Regions from separate parts of the Virgibacillus xinjiangensis genome, predicted to be linked through region 2. Evidence: a T-box and tRNA genes for the amino acid it is inferred to sense, from the RefSeq annotation. Region 2 holds a T-box; the other holds one or more tRNA genes.
What was found. The T-box of region 2 lies ahead of tyrS (tyrosine--tRNA ligase). A T-box ahead of a tRNA ligase gene usually reads a tRNA of that ligase, here a tRNA-Tyr.
Positions count from the first base shown of each region.

Region 1: it has a tRNA-Tyr gene. The T-box ahead of tyrS (tyrosine--tRNA ligase) is inferred to sense a tRNA for this amino acid. The anticodon was not compared.

Region 1 is NZ_JBHRSA010000057.1:108,261-123,004, reverse strand. Features, by position in the region: tRNA gene ACFOGI_RS16095 (tRNA-Thr) at 1-15, shown strand, start outside; gene ACFOGI_RS16090 (hypothetical protein) at 260-484, shown strand; gene fabI (enoyl-ACP reductase FabI) at 679-1,455, opposite strand; tRNA gene ACFOGI_RS16080 (tRNA-Glu) at 1,657-1,731, shown strand; tRNA gene ACFOGI_RS16075 (tRNA-Val) at 1,734-1,809, shown strand; tRNA gene ACFOGI_RS16070 (tRNA-Thr) at 1,812-1,887, shown strand; tRNA gene ACFOGI_RS16065 (tRNA-Tyr) at 1,937-2,021, shown strand; tRNA gene ACFOGI_RS16060 (tRNA-Gln) at 2,032-2,106, shown strand; tRNA gene ACFOGI_RS16055 (tRNA-Lys) at 2,149-2,221, shown strand; gene ACFOGI_RS16050 (hydroxymethylglutaryl-CoA reductase, degradative) at 2,498-3,787, shown strand; gene mvk (mevalonate kinase) at 3,784-4,746, shown strand; gene mvaD (diphosphomevalonate decarboxylase) at 4,776-5,753, shown strand; gene ACFOGI_RS16035 (phosphomevalonate kinase) at 5,766-6,872, shown strand; gene rocF (arginase) at 7,023-7,925, shown strand; gene ACFOGI_RS16025 (Spo0E family sporulation regulatory protein-aspartic acid phosphatase) at 8,027-8,176, opposite strand; gene sigW (RNA polymerase sigma factor SigW) at 8,318-8,881, shown strand; gene ACFOGI_RS16015 (zf-HC2 domain-containing protein) at 8,897-9,529, shown strand; gene cdaA (diadenylate cyclase CdaA) at 9,745-10,563, shown strand; gene ACFOGI_RS16005 (CdaR family protein) at 10,556-11,785, shown strand; gene glmM (phosphoglucosamine mutase) at 11,847-13,193, shown strand; gene glmS (glutamine--fructose-6-phosphate transaminase (isomerizing)) at 13,747-14,744, shown strand, end outside.
Region 2 is NZ_JBHRSA010000031.1:121,178-135,921, reverse strand. Features, by position in the region: gene ACFOGI_RS07770 (DUF948 domain-containing protein) at 1-129, shown strand, start outside; gene ACFOGI_RS07765 (YtxH domain-containing protein) at 145-579, shown strand; gene ACFOGI_RS07760 (bifunctional 3-deoxy-7-phosphoheptulonate synthase/chorismate mutase) at 796-1,875, shown strand; gene ccpA (catabolite control protein A) at 2,005-3,000, shown strand; gene ACFOGI_RS07750 (acetoin utilization protein AcuC) at 3,064-4,245, opposite strand; gene ACFOGI_RS07745 (acetoin utilization AcuB family protein) at 4,242-4,892, opposite strand; gene ACFOGI_RS07740 (GNAT family N-acetyltransferase) at 4,892-5,545, opposite strand; gene ACFOGI_RS07735 (transglycosylase domain-containing protein) at 5,749-8,643, opposite strand; T-box leader at 8,764-8,981, shown strand; gene tyrS (tyrosine--tRNA ligase) at 9,034-10,305, shown strand; gene rpsD (30S ribosomal protein S4) at 10,399-11,001, opposite strand; gene ACFOGI_RS07720 (hypothetical protein) at 11,403-12,074, opposite strand; gene ACFOGI_RS07715 (GAF domain-containing protein) at 12,222-12,704, opposite strand; gene refZ (forespore capture DNA-binding protein RefZ) at 12,832-13,512, shown strand; gene ezrA (septation ring formation regulator EzrA) at 13,664-14,744, shown strand, end outside.

The sequences.
Region 1 (14,744 bases), on a different contig from region 2:
GTCCGCTTGGAAGCTCTATATAAAAAAAGCCTGTATATTATACAGGCTTTTTTTTATCTGTTCAGAACTGATTACGAAATAATAAAACTAAGATGGTGTGATTTCTACTATTGATGCATATGCAACTTTATATAGGATGATTATATCTATCTCCAGTTTGCGATTTAAAAATTAAAAAAGAGATAGGGACAGGCTAGGCAGCATAAGATTATACAGAGGGTGGTATACTGCAAACTCGCCATAAAGAAGGAGGTGGGGGATGGCAGACAAAAAGCGTTGGTTTAGGAGAACAGGGGAGGGCCAGGAAAAGAAACGTGAAATAATGGGGCTTATTATTCTTGTTTTTCTTTTACTGATTGCGGGTCTCATAATCGGCAGGCTGACTGCTCCTGAAGAGCAAGAAGAAGACACGTCGATGTGGTCCACCGTACAGACAAAAGAGGCCGAGGAACGGCCTTTTTTTTATCACTATTTAAGGATATAGTTATCTTCCTAATCAATCCCACTCATATTTACCGGTTTCTTATATTTATGTGGTGAGAAATCATATTGTACCCACCTATAAAGACTGGCTGCCTTTCTAAGGCAGCCAGTCTCAACATGATGACTTCAGGTGAATATGGTCCATGCTGGCAGAGGAACTCTGGATAGCTATCTAGATTTTATCCCTTGTTTGTTTCATCCACCAATAATGTTAAACCCAGAATCAACATGTAATATTTCTCCTGTAACGCCTCTTGAGAGGTCGCTCATAAAGAAGAGGGTAGCATCTCCTACTTGATCCTGATCTACATTGCGCCGAAGGGGAGCTACTTCTTCAATTTTCCCTGCTTTTTCATTGAAACCGGAGACCCCCTTTGCAGAGAGGGTGCGAATTGGGCCAGCAGAAACAGCATTCACCCGTATTCCAAGTTTCCCGACATCCTCTGCAAGATACCGCATGCTGGCCTCAAGAGAAGCCTTTGCCACACCCATCACATTATAGTTTTTGATTACTCGTTCAGAACCAAGATAGGTCTGGGTAACAATACTTCCTCCTTCAGCCATTATGTCTTTGGCTGCTTTGGTGACTGCTACGAGAGAATAGGCGCTGATTTCCTGAGCGAGAAGAAAGCCTTCCCGAGAAGTTTCAGCATAATCTCCTTGTAATTCCTCTCTATTAGCAAAGGCTACAGAATGGATAACGCCATGGATGATGCCGACCTTATTTTTAATTTCTTCAAAGGCTTCCTGAATGCTTTGATCGCTGGCCACATCACAAGTAACAATCAATTCCGCACTAATATCATTTTTTTCCAGGAGTTTAACCAGTTTATTATAGGAACGTTCCTGTCTATTTGTGAAAATAAGATTTGCTCCAGCATTATGTAGTGACTTTGTTATCCCCCAGGCTATGCTTCGTTCATTAGCTACACCCATCACCACTATATTTTTCCCTTGCAATAAATCTGACATGCTTGCACCTCCAAATTATTCTTCTGTACATTATACCTAATAATCGAGGGGAAGGAAATCCATACTCTTTCTCATCCCTGCCTTTAACTCCTGGTGGGAGTGAACAAAAAAAAGATAAAAAAATTTCATTAACCCCTTTACAAATGTTTCGTATCGGGTTATACTAAGTTTCGTCAGTTTGCGACAGACATTATAAAAACTGGCCCGTTGGTCAAGTGGTTAAGACACCGCCCTTTCACGGCGGTAACACGGGTTCGAATCCCGTACGGGTCACCATTGGAGGATTAGCTCAGCTGGGAGAGCACCTGCCTTACAAGCAGGGGGTCGCAGGTTCGAGCCCTGCATCCTCCACCATTGCCGGCCTAGCTCAATTGGTAGAGCAACTGACTTGTAATCAGTAGGTTGGGGGTTCAAGTCCTCTGGCCGGCACCATTTTTCTTTTTTTATGTTTAAAAACAGTTGAATTGGTCACAATACTTACGGAGGGGTAGCGAAGTGGCTAAACGCGGCGGACTGTAAATCCGCTCCCTCAGGGTTCGGGAGTTCGAATCTCTCCCCCTCCACCATTTATAGTGTTGGGCTATAGCCAAGCGGTAAGGCATCGGGTTTTGATCCCGTGTACCCCAGGTTCGAATCCTGGTAGCCCAGCCACTTTTTTTATTTTCAGAGCATTTTCCTAAAAATTTACTATAGGAGCCATTAGCTCAGCTGGCAGAGCATCTGACTTTTAATCAGAGGGTCGGAGGTTCGAATCCTCCATGGCTCATTTCTTTATCGATTAATATATGAGGTTAAATAATAAACAAGGCTTGTAACAATAGCCTTGTTTATTTGCATTTTAAGGGGATGTTCTCATTATGGGCCGAGTAATTGATGCCTATGGTCTGTCGCTCCCTTTTCTGGCTCATAGTCTGAACTCCTATGTGTATTTCGTTGAAACAGATAGATGGTTACGTGTTATAATATGCTTATATGAGCACTTTTGAGCAAATTTAATTCACTTCACGTATATAATACCTATGGATAAAAAGGATGGTTGAGGATGAAATCTTCTAGGATTCCCGGTTTTTATAACAAGCCAATGGAGGAGCGCAGAGAACTATTGGCAGAATTGGCTGCATTGAATGAAACTGAGACAGCCGTATTATCTTCCGGTGAACCATTACCGGCAGCTACAGCCGATAAGATGATTGAGAATGTCATTGGAACTTTTCCCCTGCCGCTGGGTTTAGGATTGAATTTCCTTATAAACGGGAAAGAATATGTAGTACCGATGGCGGTCGAGGAGCCATCGGTAGTCGCCTCGGCCAGTCACATAGCAAAAATAGTCCGGAGTGCTGGCGGGTTTACTGCAGAAACGACGGAGAGGGTAATGATAGGGCAGATCCAAGTAGTAGGCGCTCCTGATAATCAGGCAGCGAAAGAGGAGTTGCTCTCAAAGAAAGAAATGTTGCTTCAAAGTGCTAATGACGCCTATCCGAGTATAGTGAAAAGAGGGGGCGGCGCAGAGGATCTGGAAGTAAGGGTTTTGAATGAAGAGTCCGATTCAATGTATGGGCAGATGCTCGTACTCCATATATACATCAATACCTGTGATGCGATGGGAGCCAATATTATCAATACGATGGTGGAATCTCTGGCGCCCATTGTGGAGGAAGTGACAAAGGGTAAGGTCTATTTGCGGATTTTGTCCAATTATGCGGACAAATGTATAGCTAAGGCCCGTTGTGTAATTCCACCTCATTTACTAAAAACCGGTGAATCCTCAGGAGAAGATGTTAGGGACGGAGTGGTGAGCGCCTTCCAATTTGCAGATTCGGATCCCTATCGTGCTGTCACGCACAACAAAGGAATCATGAATGGGATAGATCCGGTTGTCATTGCCACGGGCAATGATTGGCGCGCTGTAGAAGCTGGAGCACATGCTTATGCAGCACGCAATGGCTATTATGGTTCGATGACAAAGTGGTCGACTGATAGGAATGGTAACCTTGTCGGTGAACTCGAGCTACCCATGGCGGTGGGCTCTGTCGGTGGATCAATTGGCGTTCATCCCATGTCAAAAACAGCATTGAAGATCCTTGATATCGGGTCTGCCCGAGAACTTGCTGAAGTGATCGTAACGGTGGGTCTTGCCCAGAATCTCGGAGCTTTGAAGGCATTGGTTACAGAAGGAATCCAAAAGGGCCATATGGCATTACATTCTCGCTCTGTTGCTATAGCGGCAGGGGCTACTGGGGAGATGATAGACGTGATTGCAGAACAGTTGATCCAAGAAAATGAAATCCGTGTCGGAAAAGCTAAAGAATTGGTGGAAAAGGCTAAAAAATGAATATACAAAAAGTGACAGCTTCAGAACAAACAGCAGTAGGGATAGCACACAGCAAGTTGATACTGATTGGCGAGCATGCGGTTGTGCACGGACAACCAGCCATCGCCATTCCATTTCCGCTGGTCGGAGTGGAATCGGTTGTCGAATATGTGCCCGGGACTGTCAAACTGGATAGCTCCTTCTACCATGGGCCCATTGATTCGGTTCCTGATAACCTGGATGGGATAGCCAATTGTGTCCGAGGAACACTTGACCACTTAAGTATTCCCTGCAAGGATCTGTTGATCAGAATAAACTCTTCTATCCCTCATGGGAAAGGACTGGGTTCCAGTGCATCTGTTGCCGTGTCCATCGTCCGTTCCCTTTTTGCCTATGCTGAAGAAGAATATACCAGTGAAGAGCTTCTGCGGTTAGCAGATATTGCGGAGACTTATGCTCATGGTTCTCCTAGCGGGATTGATACCATCACCATAACATCTGAAAAGCCTATCTGGTATGAGAAGGAGAAACCCATCGATTTCATCGAGCTGCAGGAAGATTTTCACTTCGTGGTGGCTGATTCCGGAAGAATCGGAGATACTCGTCTTGCCGTAGAAGCGGTAGCTGACTTAGTAAAAACTGCTCCTAAGCGATTCCAGAGAAAATTGGATCGTATTGGTGAACTTACTCATCAAGCTAAATATGCACTTGAAAAGGCTGGAAAGCATTTTCTGGGCCACATGCTTAATGAAGCACAGAAAGAATTAGAAGCACTGGGAGTAAGTGATGCAGGTCTGAATAAACTTATCTATTTTGCACGGCAGGAAGGTGCTTTGGGTGCTAAACTGACAGGCGGTGGCAATGGTGGATGCATCATTGCCCTTGCAAAAAATGAAGTTCACTCCCGACAGTTGGCCGAAAGGCTCCGAAAGGTCGGGGCCCATGCTGTGTGGCCGTTTGTCCTGAAGAATGACCAATAGGAACAGTAAAGAAAGGTGCAGAGAATAAAATGAAGGCTACTGCAAGAGCGCACACAAATATTGCTTTAATCAAATATTGGGGGAAGCGGAATGAGCAGCTGATCCTGCCAACCAACAGTAGTCTTTCCCTCACATTGAATGGATTTCATACCACTACAACGGTGGAATTCCAGGAAGATTTGACAGAGGACAACTTCTTCTTAAATGACGAATCGGTCAAAGGTGAGCAATACGACCGGGTGGCCAAGTTTCTAGACCTGATTCGCCTTAGAACTGGGAAAGAGGGGTTGTATGCATCTGTTCGGTCGACAAATGAGGTACCTACCGCGGCAGGATTTGCTTCCTCAGCCTCTGGTTTTGCGGCACTTGCAGCTGCAGGAACCAAGGCTGCTGGGTTAGAGATGAGCAGTCAGGATCTATCCAGGATTACTCGGCAAGGCTCCGGGTCAGCTTGCCGCTCCATTTATGGAGGCTTTGCTGAATGGAGAATGGGCGACAGGCCAGATGGCGCAGATTCGCATGCTATTCCAGTGGCATCTGCAGAACATTGGGACATCCGTGTTGCGGCTGTTGTTTTGAATGATACCATGAAAAAAGTATCCAGCCGTGCAGGGATGAAACGTACCGTTGAAACGTCCCCATTTTTCCGTGGGTGGATTGAAAGTGTCCCGAACGACTTGAAGGAGATAAAAGCGGGGATTGCTATGAAAGACTTCGAAAAGGTTGGCCAGATTGCGGAAGCTAACTGTCTGAAAATGCATGCAACCACTCTGGGGGCAAACCCTCCTTTCACCTACTGGCTGGATACGACAATGACTGTGATGCAGAAGGTCCGGGAAATGAGGAAGTCAGGGCTTCCCGTCTACTTCACCATCGATGCAGGCCCAAATGTCAAAGTACTTTATCTTCCGGAATATGAAGAGAAGGTTAAGCAGATTCTCAGTGATATTGAAGGGGTAACGGACGTGCGATTAAGCAAGGTCGGCCAAGGGGTTACCTATTTATAGGAGTTGAACATATTGTCCCAAACATCCATGACTTTAAAAGTTCCCGGCAAGCTGATGGTTGCCGGTGAGTTTGCGGTCCTGGAACCGCATCATCGTCTTATTGTGATGGCGGTAGACCGCTTTGTATACGCTACTGTCGAGTCCAGTGATAAATACCGTCTCTCTTTGGAAGACTTCCAGCTCTATGACCTCCCATGGAAGATAGAGGAGGGGCGGGTACATATTGAATCGAGTGACCCGCGGATAAAGTTTGCGGAGGATGCCATGAGTACCGCTGTTGCTTATCTCCTTGAGCAATCGGCCAACCTTGCTCCTTTTCAGTTGTCGATAAAAAGTGAACTAGACGACGCCTCGGGGGTGAAATACGGTCTAGGTTCCAGTGCTGCTGTGGTGGTCGCGGTAATTTCCTCGGTGCTGCATCATGTGATGGAAGATGAACCTCAAAAAGAACTCATTTTCAAACTTGCAGCCATGTCCCATATAAAAACACAGGGGAATGGATCAGGAGCAGATGTCGCTGCATCTTCTTATGGTGGATTTCTACAATATACGTCTTTCCAGGCGGAATGGCTGAGCGATGCACTTAAATCGACCTCAACGGTGACAGACGTATTGGAAAAGGATTGGATCTATCATTCCATCCAACCTGTCTATCTACCGGATGATGTATATGTATGTATAGGCTGGACAGGAAAGCCGGCCTCGACTAAGAAATTGGTGGACGAAATTTTACAGCTGAAAGCCGACTTACCTGGGGCTTACGGTAAATTCTTAAGGGATAGCAGGATGGCTGTCAACGAACTTTTAAAAGGAATCAATCATCAAGATACTTCCAGGATTTTAACAGGTGTCAAATGGAATAGGACAGCACTTGCACAGGTGGGAAATAAGGCAGGTGTCGAGGTGGAAACAAAGCTTTTGAGCCGGTTATGTGATTTAGCTGAAGCGTACGGAGGAGCAGGGAAGCCCTCAGGCGCAGGTGGTGGGGATTGTGGGATTGCTTTCATGCCCTCACCAGAGCAGGCAGAGAAACTGATGAACGCATGGGCTGCGGAAGGCATTAAGCCGTTAGCTCTTCATCCCTATCTCAAGGGTGCTGAAGTCTTGAATAACCCATAAAAACGAGCAGGCAGTTGCCTGCTTTTTTTCTCGAACTCGCCAACCACAACGATTTCCTGCGTTGCGGCCAATGCATAGATATACAAAAAAATGTACAGTTGAGTCATTTAACAGATTTTATCTACAATGATGGTATAAGGAGGTATGAATATGATTGATAAAATGTCTATTATCGGTGTTCCCATGGATCTGGGGCAGAGTCGCCGGGGAGTAGATATGGGGCCAAGCGCCATGCGGTATGCCGGTGCCATAGAGAAATTGCAGAGCTTGAAACAAGATATTCATGATTTAGGGGATATAGCTATAGAGCGGCCTGATTCCCTGCAAGAACAGGATGAAACCAATCTTAAAAACCTGCCGCAGGTCATCAGGGCTAATGAAGAACTTGCCAGGTGCGTGGATACAGAAATAGAAAAAGAGCGTTTTCCTCTCATTTTGGGAGGCGACCATAGCATCGCCATCGGGAGCTTGGCAGGGATTTCCAGGCATTATGAAAACCTGGGGGTTATCTGGTATGATGCTCACGGGGATTTGAATTCGAGCGAAACTTCCCCATCCGGAAACATCCATGGCATGCCTCTGGCTGTGAGTCTAGGGATCGGCCATGAGAAATTAACTAATTTACATGGCCATGGCCCAAAGATAAAACCAGAGAATATTGTCATCGTTGGGGCGCGTTCCCTTGACCCGGGAGAACGTGAGCTCATCAGGGAACAAGGCATCAAAGTATTTACTATGCATGAGATTGATCGGATGGGAATGCCAGCAGTAATGGAAGAGACCATTGACTACTTAACAGATCGTACCGATGGAGTTCATTTGAGTCTGGATTTGGATGGATTGGATCCTTCTGAAGCCCCAGGTGTAGGTACACCGGTCATTGGAGGCATGACTTATCGGGAGAGTCACCTTGCAATGGAAATGCTTGCTGAATCGGGGATGATCACGTCAGCTGAATTTGTGGAGGTTAATCCTATACTGGACGAAAAGAATAAAACGGGGGAAATGGCTGTTGGCTTGATGGGCTCCTTGTTTGGCGAGAAGCTGAAGTAAATCAGAAGTATATATAAAAAGACATTAAATTTTCCCTCATGAAAATTTAATGTCTTTTTTTGTATAATTTATGTAGGCTCATGGAAGTTAACTTTATAATATTATGCATAATTTTGATACTCATTAATTAATTTGTCCAGTTTCATACTGGACGACATAACCACTTCGGAAGTCAAGTCGTGTGTATCACTGAGAGAAATCATTTCTTGACGGCATTCTTCAATTTTCTCCAATAAAACAGATTTACTCACAAATCTTTCCTCCTATCTAGTATACTATACTATGTAATTACCCGCGTGTTTGCAATTTTAAACATAAAAACATCATATTTATGAAACTTTTTCTTTAACATGTCCGTAATTATAATTACCGCATAAAGCGGAGGTTCGTATATGGAGCAATTTATCTTACAAAGAATAAAACAAGTGAAAAAGGGTGACCAGTCAGCATTTGAAGATGTAATCTCCTTCTATCAAGGGAGGATTTTTCAACATTGTTTCCGAATGCTCGGGAATAGACATGAGGCTGAAGATCTGGCTCAGGAAACTTTTATCCGTGCCTATGTCAACATCGATTCCTTCGATACGAAGAGAAAATTTTCCACATGGTTATACCGTATAGCTACCAATTTATCAATTGACAGAATCCGAAAGCGCAAACCGGACTATTTTCTTGATGCAGAGATTAAGGGAACGGAAGGGTTGGACATGTACTCTCAGCTTGCCGCAGGCGGCCGTACCCCTGTAGAGGAAGTGGAAAGCCTGGAATTGAAAAGCAGTATTCAACAAGCCATATCGGAACTTCCCCCGAAATATAAGGGAATCATCGTTCTTAGATATCTTGAAGAGCTTTCTCTGCATGAGATCAGTGACATCATGGATATTCCTCTTGGAACAGTGAAAACGCGTCTTTATCGAGGTAGGGAAGCAATGAGGAAGAGGCTGCGCCATGTGTAAAGGAGTGTGATTAGAATGAAATGTCACGGTGAGGCTGTAAAGCTGATGCATCAATATTTAGATGGTGACATGACCACAGAAGAAGAGACAGCACTGCGTTCCCATTTAGAAGGTTGTGAAACATGCCAGGAACATTTCCATGAACTGAAGAAGACGATCACGCTTATTAAGAGCACGGAGAGCGTCGAAGTACCCGAAGATTTCACTCGAGGAGTGATGGATAGGCTGCCGCAGGAAAAGAAGCGAGTGAGGTATCGCCGCTGGTTCAAAGCTCATCCGGTAGTAACGGCTGCAGCCATTTTCTTTTTCTTAATGACAGGGAGCCTTTTTTCTTCTTGGAATCAGGATACAGAACTTATCGTCTCTAAAGAGGAAAATCTAAATATTGAGGGGAATACAGTAATTGTGCCGGAAGGTGTTACAGTAGAAGGAGACTTGCTTGTCAAAAATGGAGATCTGTTGATTGAAGGGGCAGTGAACGGGGATATAACTTTGATTAACGGTGAAGTTGTCGGTTCAACAATCGAAGGTGATGGACTTATGGCTTCGGCGGGCGAAGTTAATGGAGAAATAGAAACAATTGACCGGACATTCGAGTGGATTTGGTATAAAATCAAAACTTTCTTTGAAGGTGTGTTTGCCTTCTAAATAATAGTGGAAAAGAAAAGGGATAAAGCATGAGCTTTATTCCTTTTTTTGGCCTTGAAAGAGTTTAGTGGTCATAGTGGATTCGAAGGTTTTCAGGAAGAAAATGTGTTATAATTAGCACGTTACATATTTATAAACAATAATCGCAGAACAGCCTCCTCCAAGGAGGAATGAGCTGGTGTATAAGAGTATTTTAAATGTAGGGGTGTGTAATCATGCTTGATGGGGGATTCCGTTTAATAGAACTGCTTAGAATAGGCGTAGATATTGCTCTCGTCTGGTATGTATTATATAAATTGATCATGCTGATCCGTGGAACGAAGGCTATTCAGCTATTGAAGGGAATAGCTGTCGTACTGGCTGTTTGGCTTATTAGTATCCTGTTTGATTTACAGACGGTGCAGTGGATAACGAATCAAGCGATTTTATGGGGATTTCTTTCGATCATCATTCTTTTCCAGCCAGAATTGAGGCGGGCGCTGGAACAGATAGGCAGGGGAAACCTCTTTTCCCGGAATGCAAGGTCGGAGGAAGAGGTGATCGAAAAAAATATTGATGCAATCATCCAATCTGCAAAGTATATGGCGAAAAGGAGAATTGGTGCGTTGATTTCCATCGAACGTGAGACAGGAGTAGGCGAGTATGCTGAAACGGGGATTCCTATTGATGGTAAGTTATCCCATCAGCTGTTGACGAACATTTTTACGCCAAATACGCCTTTACATGATGGAGCGGTAATCATTAAAGGGAATGAGATTGCTGCGGCTGCATGCTATCTGCCATTGTCGGAAAGTCCGTTCATATCTAAAGAGCTGGGGACCAGGCACCGGGCAGCGATGGGAATCAGTGAAGTAACTGATGCACTGACGATCGTGGTTTCAGAGGAGACGGGGGATATTTCTTGTACTAAAAACGGAGAGTTATTCAGAAATCTGAGTGAAGACAGGCTCCGGGAAATACTCCAGGATAATCTGTCCCTGCAGCAAACCCCTGAAAAGAAATCAAAAAAGCGTGGGGGGGATACGAATGGATAACTGGTTCAAGAGTAAGTGGTTCATACGGGTCCTTGCTTTGGCATTTGCTGTGCTTCTCTATGTGTTCGTTAATGTGGAAGTGAACACTTCTACATCCGAGTCCGCCATCCCAGGCCGGGCTACGGAGGTGAAAACGATAGAGGAAGTACCAGTGGAAATTCGGATTGACCAGGAACAGTTTGTAGTAAGCGGGGTCCCGGAATATGTAACCGTGTCGCTGGAAGGCACTCCTGCATTACTGGCACCAACCGTCCTTCAAGAAAGTTTCGATGTGTTTGTCGACCTGCAAGGATTGGAGGAAGGCGAGCATACAGTAGAAATTCAACATGAAGACCTGTCTAATCAGCTCACTGCCTATATTGAGCCCAAGACGGTCGAGGTAACTATAGAGGAAAGAGCAACAGAGGAGTTTGAGGTAGGAGCAGAGTTTCTTAATGAAGATGAGCTGCCTACCGGTTTCGAATTGGGTGATTACAATATAGAACCGCAGACGGTGACCATTACAAGTTCACAAAGTGTCATAGATGAAATAGGGGTTGTAAATGTGTATGTTAACTTGTCTGGGGTGGAAGAATCGATTAACAACAGGGAACTCCCTGTGAATGTATATGATACGCAGGGCAATGAATTGAACGTAAGAGTCGAGCCAGAGAACGTCCAATTCTCAGCTGAATTGGAAAACCCAAGTAAGAAGGTGCCTGTGAATGTTGCTACTTCAGGAGAAGCTCCAGAAGGCTATGAAATAACATCCATATCTGCTAGTGTGGAGGAAGTAGAAGTTTATGCAACTTCCGATACACTGGAAGGTATTGAAGAAATCTCTACGGAGGAAATCGACCTGACCGAACGGACAGAGTCGGAAACCATTGAAGCAGAACTTGATCTGCCGGATGGTGCGGTTGTTCCTGAACCGGAAACTGTCGAGGTGGAGATAGAAGTGGACCAAACGGAAACAATTGAGGACGTTTCCTTACAGACTGAAGGGCTGGAGGAGGGACATGACCTGCAATTTATAGATCCCGGGAGCGGCCAGATGGATCTGCTGATTTCCGGGAGCCAGCCGGAAATCAGTCAACTGGATATAACTGATTTTCTCTTGACCATTGATCTAAGCGGAATGTCCGTTGGTGAACATCTCGTTCCAGTTGTCATTGAGGGTCCCGATTCAGATGGTTATGATGTTACCGGTGAGTATGAGGAAGTCACCGTCGCAATAAATTAAGCGAAAGAAATGACTATATTAGTTGAATGACAGGTTGATTCGCAAGTAAAGGAGAGGTAACATGGGAAAATATTTTGGAACGGATGGCGTTAGAGGGGTGGCAAATAAGGAACTTACCCCTGAAATGGCATTTAAATTAGGACGCTTCGGCGGTTATATACTGACAAAGGAAACAGAAAAACCGCGGATCCTAATTGGAAGAGATACAAGGGTTTCCGGTCCAATGCTGGAAAGTGCCCTGGTAGCAGGCCTGCTTTCCATCGGAGCGGAAGTTATGCGTCTTGGCGTCATTTCCACTCCTGGCGTCGCTTATTTGACAAAAGTTACAAGCTCGCAGGCCGGAGTGATGATTTCAGCTTCCCATAACCCTGTAGAAGACAACGGGATTAAGTTTTTCGGCCCAGACGGGTTTAAATTGTCTGATGCACAAGAAAATGAAATCGAGAGTCTTATGGATGGGGAAGATGATTTGCCTCGTCCGGCAGGAGTGGATATAGGCGTCATCAATGATTACTTTGAGGGCGGCCAAAAATATCTTTCTTTTCTTAAGGATACCATTGATAATGACTTTGAAGGGATGCAGATCGCTCTTGATTGTGCCCATGGCGCCACCTCAGGCCTGGCTACACATCTGTTTGCAGACTTGGAGGCAGACGTATTTACCGTCGGTTCTTCACCGGATGGTCTGAATATAAATGATGGGGTCGGCTCCACTCACCCGGAAACACTGCAGGCTTTTGTAAATGAAAAAGGAGCAGATGTAGGCCTGGCCTTTGACGGGGACGGAGACCGCTTAATTGCTGTGGACGAGAAAGGCAACATTGTCGACGGCGATCAGATCATGTTCATCTGTGCAAAATATATGAATTCCAAAGGATTGTTAAAGGATCATACGGTTGTTTCCACTGTTATGAGCAATATCGGTTTCTATAAAGCATTGGAAGAGAATGGTATGCGCAGTGATAAAACAGCGGTAGGCGATCGTTATGTGATGGAAGAAATGCGGAAAGGCGGCTTTAACCTTGGAGGGGAACAGTCAGGCCATATTATTTTCCTTGATTATACAACGACCGGGGACGGCATGTTGTCAGCCATTCAGTTGGTGAATGTCATGAAAGAAACCGGTAAGCCGTTGTCAGAGTTGGCCGCTGAGATGAGTGTATTCCCGCAAGTGCTGAAAAATGTAAAGGTAATCGATAAACAAGAAGCATTGGCCAACACGCAAATTCAGGAAGAAATAGATGCAGTTGAAAATGAACTCGGAGACCAGGGCCGAGTACTGGTACGTCCCTCCGGTACAGAGCCCCTGGTTCGCGTAATGGTGGAAGCTCCTACCAAAGCAGATTGTGAGAAATACGTCGATCAAGTAGCAGAAGTTATCGACCGTCTTCTCGGTGTAAAAGAGTAGCTTATAAAAGGCCGTTTTCCAAGAGGAAAACGGCCTTTTATCGTGTATGCTGCTTTAACACCGTTCTTGGAGTGCAAACCCGGTGCTATTCACGGGCGGAGAAGGTTAGGGAACGGCTTATGATCCCTCTGCATAAATTAGGTGTACCCAGTCCTTTTAACAAAAGTATTGACCAAATTAATTACCATCAAGTAAAATGAAATGAGCTCTCAACAGGAGTTTAGTTAACGAGGAATTGAGGTAAACTGAGAGAGCTGGCTTTTTATTCGAAAAATGAAAGGAGTCATCAAGTCTCACTGTCTTTTTAAAAGCGCCAGGACTATTCCCTGACCGGTGAAAGGGGATAGTTGACGAGGTGGAGGCTAATCGAGTGTTCGGCGGATTCCTCCCGGTTGTGCATCTCAACCGACATGCTTTTGCCTTAAAACAATAAGGTGACTTATTGGCCAAGGGGTTGAAGCAGGATGCAAACTTTTATATCACGGGAAAGGGGCAGCTGAACGCCCCTGAAATCAAGCGTTTTGTTGTCCCTTGATGAAGGAGGAACAACAATATGTGCGGAATTGTAGGATATATTGGTCAGAATGATACAACAGATGTTTTATTGAACGGGCTGGAGAAACTAGAGTATAGAGGGTATGATTCGGCCGGGATCGCTCTATTGACTGACAAAGGGCTTGAGTTGACAAAAGTGAAGGGGCGGATTGCAGCACTGCGTGAAAGTGTGGATACTTCCATCCGTGCCAACATGGGCATAGGACATACACGCTGGGCAACACATGGAGTGCCCAGTGAAGAAAATGCCCACCCTCATCAAAGTGCCTCAGGCAGGTTTACCCTTGTCCATAATGGTGTCATCGAAAACTATTTGGACCTAAAGAAAGAATTTCTGGCTGATGTCGACTTTGTTAGTGAAACTGATACAGAAATCATTGTACAACTCATAGAAAGGCTTCATGGAAAGTATGAAGATACAGTCGAAGCCTTCCGTCAGACCATGAAACTTTTGAAGGGTTCTTATGCCATTGCCATGATCGATGCAGAAGATCCGGAGACTTTCTATGTATCCAAGAATAAGAGTCCGTTGCTCGTAGGTCTTGGTGATAAGTTTAATGTGGTTGCAAGTGATTCGATGGCAACGTTGAAGTTGACTGATCAATATTTGGAAATTGAGGATAAAGAGATTGTACTGGTAAACCACAAGGAAGTGGAAATTCAGAAGCTTGATGGCCAAGTGGTGGAACGGACGCCGTTTACAGCAGAAATTGATGCCAGCGATACAGAAAAAGGGACCTATCCTCATTTCATGCTGAAGGAAATAGATGAACAGCCAATTGTCATGCGCAAAATCATCAATGAATATCAGGATGCTGACAACGCATTGAAGTTGGATGAGGATATCCGCAAAGCTATGCAGGAAACAGATCGAGTCTATATTATTGCTGCAGGTACCAGCTATCACGCCGGTCTTGTCGGCAAAGAATTCCTTGAAAAGCTTGCCAATATTCCGGTGGAAGTTCATGTCGCAAGTGAATTTTCCTATAACATGCC
Region 2 (14,744 bases):
TTCAATCTGTCTCTGCAGCAATTATCCAATAGTATCTCACGGACCTCCGCTCAAGACGATGAAAAGGTGTCTCAAGCGGTTAAATGGGGTTCAGCCATCATGGATATGGTGAATAAAAGAAAAAAATAAAGGGAGGAATTACTGATGGGAGAAAATAACAACCAATCCAACAGCACCATCAACACAAAAGATTTTGTCATTGGCACGTTGATTGGAGGAATCATTGGCGCAGGAGCCGCATTGGTATTGGCACCGAAATCCGGCAGGGAACTGAGAGGGGACATCAATCAGGGAGCCAGCCAGGTGAAGGGCCGTGCTTATGAGTGGAAGGATATCGCAGCTGAGAAAAGCACCAATTGGAAAGACCGTGCATATACCACAGGGAGTGAACTGAAACGGAAAGCGATGGATACAACCACCAATGCTTCCGCTAAAACCAAAGACCTGACGAAGACATTCCAGGACAGGTTCACCAAAAAGTCCGCAGATCAGAAGGAAGACGGAGAAGTAGGAGTATCCGATGCCCCAACAGAAGAATATATCGAGGATAGTGAACAGCTGAAAAACGTAGAGGTATAAACCTAACAATGCAGCTCCGCTGGCGGGCTGCATTGTTTTTTTAGCCTCATGAAAAATTTTCGGGCAAAATTCGGGATAATTTGACTGAAATTTATTTGTTAACCGAAAATATGAAAAAAAATTTAACTAAGTAATGACAAAGCATTTTATCTTCGTTATAATGGTTTCTAATTATTGAAATTATATATGAATAAACAATTAGGGGAGTGGAGTTAGATGAGCCAAAATGAAATGGACCAGCTAAGAGGCCGATTAGACGAGGTTAACCTCGAAATTCTCAACTTGATCAACCAACGTGCTGAGCTTGTACAAGAAATAGGGCAGATTAAAACCAAGCAGAGCATGAACAGGTTTGATCCGGTTAGGGAAAGATCCATGCTCGATCATATCACGGAACATAATGATGGCCCTTTTGAAAATTCTACCATTGAGCATATCTTCAAAGAAATTTTCAAGGCTAGCCTTGAATTGCAGATCGATGATAACCGTAAGGCCCTTCTTGTTTCCAGGAAGAAGAAACCTGAAGACACAGTGATCGATATCAAGGGAACCCAAATTGGCAATGGTACTGCACAGTATGTAATGGGTCCATGTTCTGTAGAAAGTTATGACCAAGTGGAAAAAGTGGCCGAAGCGGTCAGCAAAAAAGGGGTAAAGCTTTTCCGTGGTGGTGCCTTCAAGCCAAGAACTTCTCCATACGATTTCCAGGGACTTGGAGTAGAAGGATTGCAAATTTTGAAGGAAGCAGCAGACAAATATGACTTGGCTGTTGTAAGTGAAATTGTAAATCCTGTACATATTGAGAAAGCTCTTGATTATGTGGATGTGATTCAGATTGGTGCAAGGAACATGCAGAACTTCGAACTTCTGAAGGCTGCTGGGGATGTCAATAAGCCTGTTCTCTTGAAACGTGGATTATCTGCGACGATTTCCGAATTCATCAATGCAGCAGAGTACATCATCTCCCGCGGAAATGAAAATATTATCCTATGCGAGAGAGGAATCAGAACTTACGAAAAAGCGACAAGGAATACACTGGATATCTCAGCGGTTCCAATCCTCAAAAAGGAAACACATTTGCCTGTCATGGTGGACGTGACCCATTCCACTGGCAGAAGAGATATTCTTCTGCCGGCTGCAAAAGCAGGCTTGGCAATCGGTGCAGACGGAATCATGGCAGAAGTACATCCAGATCCGGCTGTTGCCCTGTCAGATTCTGCTCAGCAAATGGATATTCCAATGTTCAATACGTTCATTGATGAGTTGGATAAAATGAAAAACAGGCTCGAATACTAAAATCGGTCATCAATTGTTATGAAGGCTGGTCCCTCACCAGGGGGATCAGCCTTAAATTTTTGTAATTTATTTCATGGTGGAGTATGATATAGGAAAAAGAGTTCGTTTGAATCCAGGAGGTAAAGACATATGACTGTAACTATATATGACGTAGCAAGAGAGGCCAATGTTTCCATGGCCACCGTGTCCAGGGTGGTTAATGGAAATCCGAACGTAAAGCCGACAACCAGAAAAAAGGTGTTGAATACCATTGAAAAACTGGGATATCGTCCGAATGCAGTAGCCCGCGGACTGGCTAGTAAGAAGACGACAACGGTCGGAGCCATTATTCCGGATATTTCCAGCATCTTCTTTGCTGAGCTTGCCAGGGGTATTGAAGATATAGCTACGATGTATAAATACAATGTCATTTTAAGCAATTCCGATCAAAATAAAGATAAGGAATTACAACTGATCAATACCATGCTCGAAAAGCAAGTCGACGGCATTCTGTTCATGGGAGGCAACATAACGGAAGAACACATTCAACAATTTGAGAGTGCATCTGTACCGGTTGTCCTCGCTGCCACCTATGATGAAAGCGGAAAAATTCCGTCGGTGAATATTGATTATGCAGAAGCAGCATATGAAGCAACTAAATATTTAATTGACAATGGCAATTCCCATCCTGCCTTCATATCAGGGGAGGAAGATGAAAAAATCAATGAACTGAAATATCAGGGATATTTACGAGCTCTTGAGGAAGGAGCTGTCCAACTGAATGAGAATATGGTTGTAAGAAATGGCAATTATTCTTACGATTTCGGCAGAGAAGCAATTCAACAGCTTTTGGAAAATGAGAAGCCAGGTGCAGTATTCGTTGCTTCCGATGAAATGGCATTGGGAGTGATTCATGGGGCACAGGATCAAGGTTTTAGGGTGCCGGAAGATATCGAGGTGGTCGGTTTTGATAATACAAGGCTAGCAACCATGGTAAGACCAACACTCTCTACTGTTGTGCAGCCGATGTATGATATTGGAGCTGTAGCCATGCGGTTGTTGACAAAATATATGAATAAAGAAGAAGTTGAAGAGAAGAAGGTGGTACTGCCCCACCGGATTGAAGAAAGGAACTCGACAAACTGATAGATAAGATATCACAGCGTACATCTAAGATGAGTGCTGGAATGGAAAAAACGGAGCCGACCCTCAATAGTCAGCTCCGTTTTCGTTTGTCGCAGGAAGTTGGGTATATTTCAGAAGACTGGCCAGTAATTTATTATTTTTTTCGGTAATATCCGGTCTTCTTGGAATCTCTGGGACGATCTCTTTTTTATCTTCCCAATGTACAGGTAACGGGGTGGGTGATTGTTTCTGCCATTTGCCAAGCCATTCCGCAGGGATGTCACCTGCTTCCGGCTTCCCGGTTTTCATGACATTCCATATCTGACTCCAGGCCCTTGGGACCACTCTCCATATGTCATAGCCGCCGCCTCCAAGTGCAATCCATCTTCCATTGCAATATTCATGGGCAATTTGATGGGCAGCTTGGGGGATCTTTTCATAGATTTCCATGGTCGCACAAAGATGTGTCAGCGGGTCATAGCAATGGGCATCTGCTCCGTTTTGTGTAATGATCACATCTGGCTGGAAATATTCCGCAATGGCTTTCAGTGCTGTTTCATACACTTGTAGAAAAGATTCATCTTCTGTAAATGCATCGATGGGCAGATTGAAACTATATCCATGCCCTTCTTTGATTCCTCGTTCATTTACATTGCCAGTACCAGGGAAAAGATATCTGCCGGTCTCATGGATGGAAAAGGTGCACACATTGGGGTCATCATAAAAACCCCACTGTACCCCATCTCCATGATGGGCATCTGTGTCCACATATAAAACTTTCAATCCATATTTCTTCCGGATATAGTTAATGGCGATGGCACCGTCATTATAAATGCAGAATCCTGCCGCTTTCCTCTTGAACCCGTGATGGAGTCCTCCTCCCAAGTTCAGTGCGTGGGATGCTTTGCCTTCCAAGACACAGTCGACTGCTGATAAGCTTGCACCAACTAAGTAGGCGGAAGCTTCATGCATGCCGTTGAAGATGGGGGTATCTTCTGTTCCCAGACCGTACTCATAACCTTCTTCATCGGAGAGGAGGCCCATTCCTGCTTTTTTTACCGTCTCTACATAGTAGTGGTCATGAAATAAAGTGAGCTCTTCATCCGTCGCCATGCGTGGGGGGATAATGTCCCGTTTATCCAGCTGTCCTGCGGCTTCCAAAAGTTCCTTAGCCAGTAGGACCCTTTTTTGATTGAAAGGATGTTCCCGATGGAAGTGATACTTTAATAGATTCTCAGAATATACAAAGCGGGCATTGCAGCTCATGATTGGGACCCCATTACATTATTGGGCCACATCAATTCATATCCAGCCTCTCTCAGATCTCGGATTACCGGTGCGGGATTCATGGTCTGAATCCGGAAAACAAGTATTTTGAAAGATGGATCATCCTTAAATGGGTAGACCAATACCGAGACAATATTGGTCTTCCGCTTGCCAAAGATGGCAGTTACCTCTGGAAGAATACCGGGACGGTGAGGCACCTTTAATTCAATATGAGAACTCTGTACATGGGTTCCGGTCAACTGGATCAATGTATAAAGCATATCCTTCTCTGTGACCATCCCGACAAGTTTGTTGTTCTGGACAACTGGGAGGGCGGCAAATTCTTCGTCAAAGAAAATACGTGCGATATCTTCCACAAAATCAAGCGGGTGGATGGTAACAACCGGATGGCTCATAATGGATTGTATTTCATTTTCCAATTCATGTCTGTCGGCATCGGCTTGGAAAATAGAGGGAGTGGCATCCCGTACATCACGGTCCGAGACAATGCCAACAACTGCTTGCTGATCATCAACAATGGGAATATGCCTGATTTTATTCTCTTCCAGGAGGAGTTGAGCAGCAGCAATGCTAGCAGTTGGAGGTAGGCTGATCACTTCCGTCTTCATAATTTCTTCCACAAGCATTAGAAACCCTCCCTCATATTGCGATATTGATGCCTCTGCAGAAAACGCAGCTTATCGAATCTCTTCACAGATTCTTCGGGAACATTTTCTCCAATTCTCACCATCAGGCAATTGGCCGGGTGGGAGATGATTTCAGGATCATCCGTAGGTGCTGGGGTCAATCCTCCTGCAGCCATCATTTTTTCCATGACTTTACGATAGTCCCAGATACTCAGCCTTGTTCCATCCAAATCCCAATGCCAGTAGTATTCCGTGGAGATGATGATGTAATTTTCCATGTATTCATCCATCATGGAAACTTTCAACAGCTGGGAAGCTACACCATCTCCACGATAACGAGGGATGACCTCGATCGCTCCCAATTCAATGAGGTCTTCCATGTTGAATTCCGACCATCTCTCCAACGGGTCGGGGTGTAAAAAGGTTACATAGCCAATGATGGTATCTGCTGTCCTGGCAATGATGATACGCCCCTCCGGGAAATCGGCAATTTTTATCAACGCCTCAAATTGTTTGTCAGCCGGACGAAATGCTGTCAATTGTTCATGAAAATGGTAGGTACTCAACTCTTCTGGTTTCACAGGACCCTCTATGGTTACCGTTTCATCTTTGGTTTCCCAGGACACGGTATACGGGGTCTTTGGATGTTCCATCCCTTCACCACCTGTATAGTTAATGCGCTTACATTCATTATACAGCAAACGATAGCCAATTTTTAGTAATTTATGAATAAAATTCTACGTGAATAAAAATCACTGTCGACTCTTTATGACTGAAGGCTTGTGCAATAGCCAGCCATTCAGAAAGTCTGACATAAAAAAACCCGCCACTGACTGGCGGGTTTTACAGAAGTCATTCATTCTTCGACATCATTACTCTCATTATTATTCCCTTCACTAGAAACATTCTCAACAGATGTCTGCTCCACCGATGAGTTGTTATCTTCTTCATTTGCATCTTGGGAAGATGCTGTGGCTGGAATATTCCCGACAATAGCCTCATTGGATGGGTCGGATTGCCTGCCATAGAAATCAACTGCCCGTACTTGGTATACACCATCTCCAGGGGCTGAATAAGAGGTCGAGGTGGTGTTGCCGACCTGACTGAAGCTGCCTCCTTGGTTTGCTGCACGGTAGACTCGGTATCCTGCCACATCTGGGCTGTTCGAACGGTTCCATACCAGCCTTTCGTCGGAGTTTCCTAAAGCACTTGGAGCAGATGGTGCCTGCCCATTATCTTCTATCGTGGTCCCGCTTGAACGAGGAGCCCCGATTCGTTCCCAACGGTCTCGGTTCGTTCGCGGATACAGCTGGGTGACACTGTTTAACTGGTCATATCCATTTCTTTTAAGAAACTCCGGATTGAATGCCAGCCCGTTTCCATCAACGAACTCTCCAGGGGTATCGGAGCCGGCTTCCACAGATCGGCCATTAACTTCCACATAACTGCCGCTTACCAAACTGTCATCTGTTTCAGTTGGTACATATTTTTGGTTGAACAGGTCTGTTTTCACGAGTCCAGCAGCTTCACATAGTGAAGATGGAAGCTTCCCAGAAATGGCACAATAGCTTCGAGAGACAACTCCTTCCGGTTGTTCGAACGATCCACTTGGTGTGACCAATTCTGGATCGACTTCAGCTGCACTATTGATAAGCTGGGCCCAGAACCTTTGTACTCGGTGGCTGTGGCCTTGCGGATCCCATGACCTGTATAATGATTTCGGTATTTCATATCCCATCCAAGTACCGACGGTTATATTCGGATTGACTCCCATGAACCAGACATTCTCCCAATCCTGGGAGGTACCTGATTTCCCAGCCCAGTCGACACTGCGATTGGCAAGCTGCGAATTCGCGTAGGTTCCAGTTCCCTGATCCATGACATCTCTCATCATATCGAGGGTCAGATAGGAAGTCTGCGGTGAGAAAACTTCTTCTGTTTCCGTTTCCTGCTCAAAAACAGTCTCACCGTCAGCCGTGGTGATTTTTTCAATCATATAGCCATCGGCGAATTTCCCTGAGTTCCCTAAGGTGGCATAGGCATTGGTGTTTTCTTCTACTGTCACTCCATTGGTGGCCCCACCGATCGAAAGGGAAGGGTAGAAGCCTTCCTTCGCTGAAATCGTACTGATTCCCATTTTCCACAAATACTCTTTCACCGGGTTCCTTTCCGGATTGCTATCCAGCATCTCTTTGTATATACGGCTGGTGGAAACATTATAAGAATTGAACAGGGCTTTCCTTGCTGGGATCAGGCCGTAGTGCGATCCACTGTAGTTCGATGGTTTCCAGTCACCTGCGACTGGCAAATCAATATCAGCCACTGGAGTGCCTGGCTGGACGATACCTTCTTCAAGTGCCGGCGCGAACACCAGCAGCGGTTTCATGGTACTTCCGTTGGATCTTACAGCTCTTGTCGCAAAGTTGTAATAGCTTTCAGGGTCGTTACCCGCTACAAAGCTGATGATACGGCCAGTGGAATTTTCCATCATGACGGCGCTTGCCTGTACTTGCTGGGTAGTTTCTATTTCTTCACCATCTGACATGGTGATGTTACCTGTCCAGGAAGGTCCGAAGCTGCCGAAGTTATTAGTAACTTCTTGCATAGAGTCATAGATTTCTTTGTCGATGGTTGAATGAATCTGATATCCCCTGGTGCGAAGGTCTGTTGTGGCTCTCTCTTTGTATCTTTTCGCCAGCTGATCATCATTATCCAAGTCTTCTTCCGTATAACCATCCTCTTCAGCTAGCTTTGCAGTAAGTAAATCTTTCGCTCTTCTTTCTAGTTCGTCCGTCAATTTAGGATAGGTATCGTGAGGCAGTGGGAAATCCTCCCGGAAATCTGCCACCACATCATAATTGCTGGCTTCCTGATACTCTTGATCCGTGATGTATTCCTCCTCATGCATCCGATCGAGTACGGACTGCATCCGGTTTAATCCTCTTTCCATACCTTCTTCGCTTTTATGGCCACCAGCATTTTTAAATGGCGTATAGGCGAAAGGGCTTTGTGGCAGGCCGGCGATAAAAGCCGCTTGAGGGAGGGTCAACTCCGAGGCGTCCACATTGAAAATTCCCTTGGCAGCTGTTTGTACTCCGGCAATATTCCTGCCGGCCGCGTCCCTGCCGAACGGAACGATGTTAAGGTATGCTTCCAAGATATCTTCTTTATCAAAAAATCGTTCCAAACGGAGGGCAAGCAGTATTTCTTTCGCTTTCCTTTCGAAGGAAACCTCATTTGTAAGCACCTGATTTTTGATGACTTGCTGGGTCAGTGTACTTCCACCTGTCTGGACTTCAGCATTAGTGAATTCCTGCATGACTGCCCGGAGCAGGGCTTTTGGCACGATCCCCTCGTGCGTCTCAAAATATTCATCTTCGGTAGCAATTACCGCTTCAATCAGATGTGGCGAGATATTATCAAGAGTAGTCTCTTCGCGATGAACATCTGAACTGATGTCTCCAAAGTAGGTCGCATCTGCAAAATAGAGTTTCGACGTTTGACTATAGTCGTATAAGTGCTGTTCCATTTCTTCATAACTTCTTACCGGCTCATCTTCCACCAATGACGCAAAATAGCCGGCACCAATTCCTCCAGCAAAAAAGAGGCCGATAAAAACCAGGACGAGGAAAAAGATGACGACATTCCAGAACACGTCATAGGTAATCCGGGATGAACGCTGTATTTTCCCTGTATTCCACATTTCTCCGACTTTCCGGCTATATATGCGGTACTTTTCTTTTAAATCCATTGAAAAACCTCCCAAAATTCCCTATCAATTATAGCATAATCCGACAGACCGGAACAGATAAAAACTAAAGCTTATTATTGCTTTATGGAGCTGGATATGGTATGAATAGAGAATGATATAATCTATACGATGAAAGATTGAAGTAGTTCGCAGATCACTATTACAGAGAGCCGGCGGTAGGTGGGAGCCGGTATATATCTACGGATGAATTACGGTCTGGAGTATTTTCCGGAGGAGATGGAGGAAGAATTCGGGAACGGTGGAGACATCGTTAACAAATCCCAAGTGGCATATTGCATGCAACAAGGGTGGTACCGCGTGTTCAACTCGTCCCTTATCGTAAGGAACGGGCTTTTTTTATGCAAAAAATTCAGTTGGAGAGTGATGAACATGAATATCTTAGAAGATCTGGAAAGCCGGGGGCTGATCCATCAAACCACCGATAGAGAGGGCCTGGAGAAGCACTTAGAAGAAAACCAAGTGACATTGTATGTCGGTTTCGATCCGACAGCGGACAGCCTGCACATAGGCCATTTGCTGCCAGTGACCATGCTGAAAAGGTTCCAGAAAGCAGGGCATAAGCCGATCGCATTAGTTGGCGGCGGAACCGGCATGATTGGAGACCCAAGCGGCAGATCGACGGAACGTTCGTTGAACGAAGGGGAAGTTGTCAAACAGTACAGCGAAAAAATCAAACAGCAGATCGACAGGCTCCTTGATTTCGGAAGAGGAGAGAACCCAGTAGTAGCACGGAATAATCATGATTGGCTCGGCAGCATGACTGTCATTGATTTCCTCCGGGACGCAGGTAAACATTTCGGCATCAACTATATGCTGGCCAAGGAGTCCGTTTCTGCTAGAATTGAACAGGGGATTACTTTTACGGAATTCAGCTATATGATTTTGCAATCCCTCGACTACCTACGACTGTACGAAGAGGAAAACTGTACATTGCAGATCGGTGGCAGTGACCAGTGGGGGAACATTACCGCGGGCATGGAATTGATCAGGCGTTCACGGGAGGATGAAGAGCAAGAAGTAAAAGTCTTTGGTTTGACCGTTCCATTAATAACGAAGGCTGATGGTACGAAGTTCGGTAAAACGGCCGGAGGTGCCATTTGGCTGGATCCTGAGAAAACATCTCCTTATGAATTTTATCAGTTCTGGATCAACACAGATGATCGGGATGTCATCAAGTTCCTCCGCTATTTCACCTTCCTCTCTGATGATGAAATTGATGCGTTGGAGGAAGAGGTTAATAAGCGACCGGAGGAGAGGGCGGCACAGAAACGACTGGCCGAAGAAATGACCAGGGATGTCCATAGTGAGGAAGCTTTACAGCAAGCCCAAAAGATTTCTGCATCTCTCTTTAGTGGCGACCTGAAGCAGTTGTCTGTCAGTGATATTAAGCAAGGGTTTAAAGATGTGCCTACATATCAGACAGCCAAGGAGGAGATTGGCTTGATCGATCTCCTGGTGGAATCCTCGATTTCCTCTTCCAAGCGTCAGGCACGGGAGGATATCAAGAATGGAGCTATTTACATCAATGGAGAACGAGTTCAGGATCTCCAATATGTGCTTACAGAGGATGATAGGATAGAAGGGCAATTCACCATCATCCGCAGAGGAAAGAAAAAATACACCTTGATCCGTTATGAATAACGAGGAAAAAGCACTGACTCTCGAGTCAGTGCTTTTCTTTTGGCAAAAGAACGAAAAAAAGCAGCCGGATTTACCGACTGCTTCTCTATGATATTAACGGGAGTAGAATTCAACGATAAGAGCTTCGTTGATTTCTGCTGGAAGTTCAGAACGCTCAGGGAAACGAGCATAAGTACCTTCCATTTTATCTGCATCGAATGTTACGTATTCAGGTACGAAATTGTTTACTTCCACAGCCTCTTTGATAATATCAAGATTCTTGGATTTCTCACGAAGTCCGATTACCTGACCTGGTTGAACGCTGTAAGATGGGATGTCTACACGTCCACCGTCCACAGTCACATGACCATGGTTGACCAGCTGACGGGCTTGTCTGCGCGTACGGGCAAGGCCTAAGCGGTATACAAGGTTATCCAGGCGGGATTCAAGAAGGATCATGAAGTTTTCACCATGAATACCTTTCATTTTTCCTGCTCTGTCAAACAGTGTACGGAATTGGCGTTCGTTTAATCCATACATAAAACGAAGCTTTTGTTTTTCCTGCAGTTGCAATCCATATTCGGAAATTTTTCTGCGTTGGTTTGGTCCATGTTGACCAGGAGCGTAAGGACGTTTATCGAGTTCCTTACCAGTTCCAGTTAATGAAATGCCGAGACGACGTGACTTTTTCCATACGGATCCAGTATATCGAGCCATAAGACATTTCCTCCTTTTATATTATATTTTGCATAAAATAAACGGTGTGTCCCTTCTGTTGGCCATTTTGTTTTCATGTACCATCGCTCCAGCAGCAGAGAGTTACACGATACACCTTATATTGCATAAGGAACAAAATGGGGACAAGCAGCGGTCCACTTAAGCTACCTTTATTATTTTACACAAAGAATAGTATATAACTTTGGATGGCATAAGTCAACATCGCTCAACAATACTTTGAAAATATTTTTCCGTCACTCTTGCCGTTTCAAAATTTTCCATAGCTAATGGGGGACATAAGCAATTTTCTCTACAATAATGAAAGGTACTTGTAAAATACTCTTTTATGAAAGAGACAATCATAAGGAATGAAGGCGCAGACAGAAAAAAGATGAAGGGAATCAGAGCCCTTCATCTACTTGGTAGACCAGTTCGAAATTATTTTTGTCCAACAGTTCCGCTACGTGAACTCGGACGCCATGGCCGAATATCACTTCATCTTCTGTCATCGCTACAATCATAGCCTTCGTCTGCTGGTGAACATCAATGTAAATATCACCGACAAGCGGCTTCAGAGATTCATCGCTTTCAATCAGATAAGCGATCGATTCATCATCAGCCATCTGGGATTCAGAAACAATGCTGGCATCCTGGTAGGCAATTTCCCTTGCACCTTCCGATCTGCCAGGAGTCATCACTACATATTCTTTGCGTTTGACTCCATTATCCCTGGTTGTGAGGACATTCCCCTCTTCAACATAGCCGACTTTTTCAATCTCATTCAGTGAATAATGATCCAGGAGGTCCGGGGCAGGTCTGTGAATCAGAATGTAGTCGCCTTCTTCCGGTTCTTTCTGATTTTCTATGGTATACCTTTTTCCATAGAAGATGAACGTATCATTATTCTGTGGACGGATCGACTCGATCTCACCAGGTTTCGCCTGAATCCGCTGCATGTCCTTGAGCCGATAAAGCAGCACCGGTTTTTTGTATACGGGCCTTACGGCATACACCTTATGCAGTTCATTCTGAAAGAAGACAAACTGTCCCTTTCTGACTTGATACAATTTCATGTAAAAACCTCCTATTAATCAGGGTTTCTTACGATTCCATTAAGACAAATTTTTAATATATTTACCCGGAATAGTACGGTTTTAAAACATATGTTGTGGGAGTCAGTTGAGGAGGATCAGTTTTGAAACCTTCCGGCAACGAGTGTTTTAGCTGAGATGAGCCTCCAAGATGGCAGTGAATTCTTCCAAGTATTGTTGATCCGTTTCGTCAAAGCGATCTGTTATTGGACTGTCGATATCCAGCACTCCATAGATGAAGCCGTCTACCATAATCGGTACCACAATTTCCGAGCGGCTTGCACTGTCACAGGCAATATGCCCTGGGAACTGATGAACATCAGCTACACGTTGGGTGCTGCGTTCTTTGACAGCTGTTCCGCACACCCCTTTCCCATAGGGGATTTTCACACAGGCAGGCAATCCTTGAAATGGGCCAAGTATCAGTTCATCTTCCTTCCATAGATAGAATCCGACCCAGTTCACTTCCTTCAAGAATTGATTCAACAGTGCAGAGGCATTGGACAGGATGGCAATGGAATCAGTTTCGTCCTCGATGAGGGCCTTCAATTGCTTGTTCAGTAACTCGTAATCTTTCACCCTGTCTCCAGAGTAGGCAGTTGCTTGAAACATATACATCTTCCTTTCATAATGAACATTTGACTTACCAATAGTCGACATTGAATATGTATTTTGTCGAGATAAAAATGCAGGATATTCTGTCTCCCTGTCGTAAATGACATGTAAGGAGTTGAATCAGATGAAAAAGAACCCTTCTAAGCAAAAAGTGATTAAAGCAGCCTCATCCTTGTTCTATCAAAAGGGTTTCAGCGGGACCTCTGTGAGAGATATTGCTGATAAAGCTTCCGTGAATGTCTCACTGATCAGTTACTACTTTAAAAGCAAGCAAGGACTGCTGGAGTATGCTGTTACTCAATATTATGAAGCATATCTGAAAAGAATGGAAGAGGTTTGGGACCAAATGGAAGAAGCTTCTAATTTGGAGCGGCTGAAACAATTGGTGTTCAGCATCATACAGTATAAACAGGAACATCATCAATTCTCCTGTTTCATCCATAGGGAGCTTTCTTTAGACTCCGTTTTCGTGCGTGAAATGGCAGTGACATACCTGGCAAAAGAAAATCACTTGATCAGCAATGCCTTCTATCAAGCTTTGAAAAGTTACAGGGGGAACGTACCGGAAGCTGATTTCTTGCTGCTCCAGTTAAAAGGTATGCTAATCACCCCTTATGTCATGCAGAACGAATGGAAGGATAAAGTGGTTGGTGAATATTCCCATCAAGCATTTGTCAGGAAGTATGTCAAAACCGTCCATCAATGGTTGGACTTTCTTGTGGCTGGGAAGGAAGGCCATACAGAGGGGAAAACGCATGGCAGGACTTCCAACAGCAGAATATCTCCCATGAAGGAGAATCCTTAATAAATTTGTATATTTTTAGCCAAAATTGCTAGTGACATGGTATTATAGGTAATAGAAAAATTACGTCGGAATCTTAATGGCAAATTGTTCTTCAGGAGGCTTCTGTAATCGCTGCCTCTTATGGGAATTAGGTTAGGGGGCTTACATACATATGGCATACGTTATTGGAATCATATTGGCAATCATCTTATTAATCATAGTCGGCCTGATTATACGTAAGCGGGTTTATGATGAAGTAGATAAGTATGAGGCATGGAAAATGGATATCATGGATCGGAACATTGCAGCCCATTTATCCCGTATTAAGAGCCTCAACCTATCAGGTGAAACACAGGAGAAGTTTGAAGATTGGAAAGAGCGCTGGGATACCATCGCATCTAAGGAGCTGCCGGATATTGAAGAGCATCTATTCGATGCAGAAGAAGCGGCTGACCGCTACCTATTTGCCAAGTCCAAACGGATTTTGGGGGATGTGGAAGAAATTCTTCAATCGATTGAAAAAAGAATTGAAATCATTTTGGCAGAGGTAGACCAGTTGGTGAACTCTGAAAAGTCCAGCCGAACGGGGGTTGAGAAAATTCAGCCGCAGGTGAAAGCCCTCAGGAAACAGGTATCACAGAACCGCTACCAGTATGGGAAAGCAGAGCTGCATTTTGACAGGGAAATCGACAAACTGGAAGATATGCTGGAAGAATATGAGGTGCTTATTGATGGAGGGAATTATCTGGAGGCAAAGGCATTCGTCGATCAGCTGGAGGAAAGAGTAGAGGAATTGCAGCAGCAAATCGAGAGTTTCCCTCCTCTGTATAAGAAATCGAAGCAGGAGCTTCCTGCTCAGCTGGATAACCTCATGGAAGGCTTGAATGAAATGAAAGAGGCCGGCTACCATGTGTCCCATTTTGGGTTTAAAACTGAAATTCTTACATATCAGGAGAAACTGGCAAATAATGTCAGCAAGTTGGAAAATGCGGAAATGGAAGGTGCAAGCGAAACCGTGGCAGAGGTGGAAGCAGCTATAACAGAAATGTATGATCAGCTGGAAAAAGAAGCTGTGGCAAAGAATTACCTAGAAAAGGAAATGCCAGAATATGAAAATACGTTAAATGAGTTGACCATCACGTTTTCCGAAACAAAAGAAGACCTTCAGGAGCTAAGGGAAGCTTATCAGTTGGAAGACGGTGATATGGAAAAATATCTCAGCATCGAGTCGACGATTTCTTCCTTAAGAGATC